2 regions of the Dielma fastidiosa genome follow, and region 2 is predicted to be linked to the other one. Evidence: predicted binding sites of a transcription regulator. Region 2 holds the regulator's gene; the other holds the start of a gene.

Region 1 (3,429 bases), on a different contig from region 2:
ATTCAAAGCCTTGCTGTATTAAATCTTTATGAGATGCGAAGCTTGAATTTCGACGATTTTGATTGTGTAATCTGTGATAAAAATGATTACTACAAACGTTATCCAATTAAATTTGTTGCTTACACATCAATGACTAGCTTAGCCCAGGATGACCTTTATGGGAAAGTTTTTAAATCTGGCTATGATCGTCATATATTGGATTTTATGAAGCGAATTACTAAGATCACAGAAGATGTGGTAAGTGATAATTTTAATGCATTGGTTAAATGTATATGTTTTCGTCATGCGGCAGAAAGTAAATTGACTGAACTTGAAAATGCTATCCTTTGGAAAAACTCACTCATTTCTTATGTTAAACGGCAGTGTTTAATTATTTTTTGTGATATATCTCATACCAAGAAAGAATTTATTGAATTTTATCGGGTTAGCAAATTTGCCAAGTATGCAATAGTAGTATCCATAGATTATGGTTATGATTTATCTAAGATTAAATTGATTAATTCAATATTAGATCGGCTGATTGAAAATGATGGCTATTTTGATTTGATGCTTAGCGATACTTCAGCCGCCTATGATCAATTATTCGACGATATTATTGAGAATCAGTCTTAGCGGAAGCAATTCCGCTTTTTTTTTTCATCAGCATTCGTGAAAAAGCATGAGTTTCACGATATCGAATGAAAAAGTAAGCGTTTACATAAGTTGCCTGTAATGTGAAAATAAGGGCAGGAGGAAGGCACATGATTAAAATTTTTTTAGCTACACACGGTCATCTAGCCAGTGGTTTTAAAAGCTCTTTGGACATCCTTTTAGGTGATTCATCAAATGTTACTATTTTTGATGCTTACGTTGATGAACATTCTGTACAATCTAAATTGGATGATTTCTATCGCAATGTTGATGAAAGAGATCAGGTATTTCTATTATCAGATTTATATGGCGGCAGTGTCAATCAAGCGATGTTTACTTATTTGAAGCATCAAAATACTACACTGATAACAGGGGTGAATTTAGCTTTGATTTTAGAGCTGGCAATGAAATTGGAACCATTGGATGAAAAGGCAATGAATCAGCTAGTTGAAAATAGCCGCAAAGCATTATTAATTGTAAAAGATGACCAAACACAATTTTGTGATGATGATTTTTTCTAAAAGAAAGGAGGCATAGAATGATTAATCTAATACGTTTAGACGAACGCATGATTCATGGACAGATTGCTATTAAATGGTCGAAACATACTGGTGTGGATCGTATCATTGTAGCTAATGATGCGGCAGCAGCCAATAGTATTGTTCAAAAATCATTAATGATGGCTGCTCCTTCTAATATTAAGGTAGCAATTAAAAGCATTGATGATGCGGTTCGTTTAATCAATGATCCGCGTTCAGATAAATTGAAAATATTGCTGATAGTGGCCAATCCTGTTGATTTATTAAAGATGGTTGAACAGGTAAAAGGAATTCCTAGAATCAATATTGGCAATTATGGAAGAATTGCTGAGAAAAAGGGAAATCTTCAGCGATGCGCCTATGGCAGTAATTTATACGCATATGAAGATGAAGCAGCAATTTTCGCAAAGATTATTCAAACTTGAATTGAGATTTCATATATTCAAAGGGATTTAATAACTGTTATATTTTATTATCAAATATCTCTCAAGCCCTTGAAAACACTAAGTTTGTCGCAGGTGAGCTTTCCCTTATTGTTTCCCTTGTATTATATTGTCCCATGAGTGTTTACGAACTCTGATAAGGGAAAAAACAAGGGAAAGAAAATCTTATAAAACAGTATAACACAAAATAAAAGTGACATGGTGAACTGATTGAAATGCTTCTGATTTTTGCAACAAATGATTGATTGAACGATAAGGAGATTTGATACGATGAGAACGATATTTGCAGAATACAATCCACAACGCAACAGCATTGATGTTTATACTTCTGCTGGCTATATGCTCCGCATTGACTGCTGGGAAGCGGAGAAGAATTTAACAACTACTCCCGGATCTGACTGTGCATTAAACGCACTTGCCATTGATGAACCACTTGAGTATGCAAGATTGTATCTTGATGGAACGATGCAAATGTGGATAGATGCGGAAGATTCCTTTTAGGTATACGCAAGAAACGGCGGCTCTGATTTCTCAAAACCGCCGTTAGGATAATAACTTAAAATAGGCGCGCAAAATCACCTGCCCCAGCCAGCGTTTTTTCTTTCCCCATAGTCGGGGCAGGTTCATGCGCTATGCAATTATTCTTCTTTAGCTTCTATCAAGCCGATATTTTTTTCTCTGCGTTCCACATAGCAGCATATTTTCCGCCTTTCGCAAGCAATTCCTCGTGGGTTCCAGATTCAGCAATCCTGCCATCACCCATTACAAGAATTTGATCAGCGTTTTTGACAATGGAAAGGGTATGAGCAATCATTACCACTGTCTTTTTCTCTTTTAATAGATTAGCGATGGCCTGCTTTACGGCAAGCTCATTTTCAATGTCAAGAGATGCTGTTGCTTCATCCAAGAGCAGGATGGGGCTATTTTTCAGTATAGCGCGGGCTATTGAAATTCGCTGACGCTCACCGCCAGAGAGAAGATTTCCGTTCTCACCAGTCGGCGTATCATATCCCTTTTCCATCTTACGGATGAAGCTGTCACAGTTAGCCTCCCGGCAAGCATCCTCGATTTCCGTGTCCGTAGCATTAGGGCGGGCGTGTCGGATATTATCCCGGATGGTATCGTCAAAAAGAAATACGTCCTGGTCTACCATAGAAACTTGTTCCAGTACACGCTCTGCGGCAACATGGTTAATGGGTTTACCTCCAATAGAAATCGTCCCGCCCGTTGCTTCATAATATTTTGCAATCAGATTCAAAATAGTAGATTTGCCAGAGCCAGAGTCTCCGACAATGGCCGTGAGCTTTTGATCTGGCACCGTAAAGGTGGCGTGTTTTAGTACAGGTTCACCGGGAACATACTCAAAATCTACATTGTCAAATGTGATTTCATGGGTAGCTGTGTGAAGCGGCTCCATGCTGCCAGTTTCCTCCGGCTCATTCATTACACTCAAGATTTTGTTTTTCGAGATCATCAGGTTCTTATAACTGGTGAGGTCTACAAAAATCGAGTTAGCCAGCTTTGCACAGAACAGGGGCAGCATACAAATCAAAAGGTAGTCCACCGTGTTCAGTGTCCCTGCGACCCAGGGTGCATAGGCCAGCAAGATAACCAGCGGGCAGGACAGCCAACTCAAAATACCAAAGACCGCACCAATAGGAAGCACTTTTGATTCGTACACAAAGCTGATCCGACAGAACTCCCGCATAGCGTTGATAACGGTTTTATTCTTCAAACCACCTACGCCATAGGCCCGGAAAGTTTGAATACCAGACACATACTCCACAATGCTGCTGACATTCTCTGCACAAATATCA
Region 2 (3,429 bases):
CTATCGGACAAAATGTACGATTCATTCTAAAACAACTTCGACAATTCCAGTTCAGATTTTTGACCAAATGAAAGATTTGATGGATAACCCAGATAAATACAAACAATTTAACCCTTACGGAAGTGATAAGAATATTAATGATTGGCAGTTAAACAGCAATGATCAGGTACGGGCTATCTTAAAAAAAGCCAATGGCGGGAAATGGCCGACACTTATCCTTGATGGAAGTGATACTGTTTATTATGTACAGCCTTATATGGATACATATAAATCAGAGACAACAACACCAAGCGGCCAAAAGTATGTCTATGCGTCGACAGGTGAAAATTGGTTTGCTTCGCTGATTTATGACCGTGACAGCGGCAAGTGGTATCAGCCGTCTACAAAAAATCAGACAATCTTAATCGCTAATAAATCCTATGATACTGTTAAAGAAGAAATGGAAAAGCTGCACTGGGTAGAAGCTAACCCTGTGATTTCCGGAGAAATTATCATGCCATAACGAACAGACGCGTAATCTGTTCGTTTTTATGTTAGACACATAATTTCACATTCATTTTTATTTGATTTTAGCACTTTATTGTTGACAGTGCTAAAGATTCGGTATATACTGTTAGCAGTAAGAAGGGTTGAGTGCTAGAAAGGAGCGGTGAATATGGATCAGCTAACATTCAGACAGACGAAAGTATTTAAAACCATCGTTGATGAATTTATTCGTACCGCTGAACCGGTCGGCAGTAAAACATTACTCACACTGCTTGATTTCAACTGCTCATCAGCGACGCTGCGCAATGAAATGGCAGCGCTTGAAGAAATGGGCTTGCTTGAAAAAACACATACATCTAGCGGCCGCATACCTTCTTCTAAAGGTTATCGGTATTATGTTGATAATCTGATGGAAAAGCAGCTTGATCAGAAAGTTGTCAATGCCTTGCAGACCGTCTTTGATGCCCGCAACATGAGCATCGATGAGGTAGTTCGGCAAAGCTGTGATATTCTCTCACAGATGACAAATCTGACAAGTGTGGTTCTGGGACCTGAATCAAGGTATCAGACCTTGCAGCATATCTCGCTGATTCCAATCAATGAACGCAGTGCAGTGGCAATATTTATTACCAATCATGGTCATACAGAAAATAAAACCTTCCAATTTGAAGATAATATTTCAATGAGTGATATTACCACCTGCTGCAATATATTGAATGAGAATTTGTGCGGTATCGCATTAAATGAAGTTGTTGAAAAAATGAAAGAGATTGAGCCGTTGCTGGCAGGCAAGGTTAAGCGGCATGAAATATTGTTTGAAGCCTTTGTCAATGCCTTTGTACGGTTTGCCAGTGATCAGGTTTATCTGTCAGGACAGAAAAATATGCTGTATCAGCCGGAATTTGCCGATATTGAAAAGCTGAAGCAGCTGATGTCAATGCTGGAAAACAGCAGTCTGTGGCGTCAGATTGGTTATGGCAATGAAGAGATGGCAATCAGGATCGGTACAGATAATCGTGAATTAATGAATATTGACGATGTTTCTGTCATATCCAGCAAGTTTAAGATCAATAAGGATGAGGAAGGCCAGCTGATGGTAGTGGGACCTACGCGTATGCCTTATAATCAGGTTGTTGCGCTGATGGAATACATGAGCCAGCAGATTGAAAAGATGTTCAACAACGAATAAGGAGAATAAAATGGACGAGAAAAAAACAGAAGAAAAGCAGACATGCGAAGCGGCGGCTGAGGAAACTAAGCCAAACGTTGAAGCCGAAGCCTGTGAATGTGAATGCCATGAGAAAGCTGAATCTTGTGAATGTGAATGTGAACATGAAGGCAAGGGTCACGGACATGGCAAGAAAAAAGAAATTGAACGGCTGAAAGCGGAAAATGAAGATTTACGCAAGGAATTAGACGTAGCCAAGAATGCTTATTACAAGGCGTACGCAGATACTGAAAATGCGAAGCGCCGGCTTCAGCAGGAATTTGATACTGCTAATAAATATAAAATGCAGAGCTTTGGTAAAGAGATTCTGCCTGTCATTGACAATCTTGAACGAGCATTGATCGTCAAGAGTGACTCAGAAGATATCAAGACTTATGTCAAGGGTTTTGAAATGATCTACAACCAGTTGATCGAGCTTCTGAAAAAAGAAGGTATCACTGAAATCGAAGCGAGTGATAAGCCGTTTGATCCAAACTTCCACCAGGCACTGATGCAGGAAAGCCGGGAAGGCGTGGAAAGCGGTATGGTATTGGAAGTATTACAAAAAGGCTATATGATTAAAGATCGTATTTTAAGACCAGCGCTTGTAAAGGTAAGCGAATAAGGAGGACACACATTATGAGTAAAATTATCGGTATTGACTTAGGTACAACAAATTCATGCGTTGCTGTTATGGACGGCGGCGACTGCAAAGTTATCACAAACCCAGAAGGAAACAGAACTACACCGTCAGTAGTTGCTTATAAGAACGGTGAGCGTATCGTTGGTGATGCTGCTAAACGTCAGGTAGTAACTAATAAGGATACGGTTTCTTCAATCAAACGTTTAATGGGTACGAATGAAAAAGTAACTCTGGAAGGTAAGGAATATACACCGCAGGAAATTTCTGCAATGGTTCTTCAATATTTGAAATCTTATGCAGAAGGATATCTTGGTGAAACAGTTACTAAAGCGGTTATTACGGTTCCTGCATATTTCAATGATGCTCAGCGTCAGGCAACTAAAGATGCTGGTAAGATTGCCGGTCTTGAAGTTGAACGTATTATCAATGAACCGACTGCTGCTGCATTAGCTTATGGTATTGATAAAACAGATAAAGAACAAAAGGTTTTAGTTTATGACTTAGGCGGCGGTACATTCGATGTATCTATCCTTGAATTAGCTGACGGTACATTTGAAGTATTATCAACTTCAGGTGATACACATCTGGGCGGCGATGATTTTGATAACGTTGTTGTTGATTGGATGGTAGATTCTTTCAAGAAAGAAAATGGCATTGATCTGCGTTCAGATAAAATGGCTATGCAGCGTTTAAAAGAAGCTGCTGAAAAAGCGAAGAAAGATTTAAGCGGTACAGTAACAACACAGATTTCATTACCGTTTATCTCAGCGGGTGCTAATGGTCCGCTGCACTTTGAAGCAACATTAACAAGAGCTAAATTTGATGAAATGACTAAATCATTAGTTGAACGTACAATCATCCCAGTACGCAATGCGTTAAGAGATGCCGGTTTGACAAAGAATGATATTCATCAGGTATTATTAGTTGGTGGTTCTACACGTATTCCAGCTGTACAGGAAGCGGTTAAGAATGAATTAGGTAAAGAACCAAATAAATCAGTAAACCCAGATGAAGCCGTAGCAATGGGTGCTGCTATCCAGGGCGGAGTTATCAGCGGTGATGTTAAAGACGTATTATTGCTGGATGTTACACC

Evidence for each region. Region 2 encodes HrcA, which represses chaperone genes, less so after heat shock. Its sites were predicted from a motif close to TTTTAGCACTNNNNNNNNNNNAGTGCTAAAA; they were not measured.
Region 1: DWZ33_RS02055 (DUF6061 family protein) is a predicted target of HrcA. The motif match lies at 1,838-1,868, and genes of this name have one in related genera.

What each region holds. Positions count from the first base shown of each region.
Region 1 covers NZ_QRQL01000001.1:389,604-393,032, reverse strand. The annotation lists gene DWZ33_RS02070 (HTH domain-containing protein) at 1-612, shown strand, start outside; gene DWZ33_RS02065 (PTS sugar transporter subunit IIA) at 741-1,151, shown strand; gene DWZ33_RS02060 (PTS sugar transporter subunit IIB) at 1,169-1,594, shown strand; gene DWZ33_RS02055 (DUF6061 family protein) at 1,883-2,113, shown strand; gene DWZ33_RS02050 (ABC transporter ATP-binding protein) at 2,271-3,429, opposite strand, start outside.
Region 2 covers NZ_QRQL01000005.1:141,434-144,862, forward strand. The annotation lists gene DWZ33_RS18430 (prepilin-type N-terminal cleavage/methylation domain-containing protein) at 1-502, shown strand, start outside; gene hrcA (heat-inducible transcriptional repressor HrcA) at 656-1,675, shown strand; gene grpE (nucleotide exchange factor GrpE) at 1,686-2,318, shown strand; gene dnaK (molecular chaperone DnaK) at 2,333-3,429, shown strand, end outside.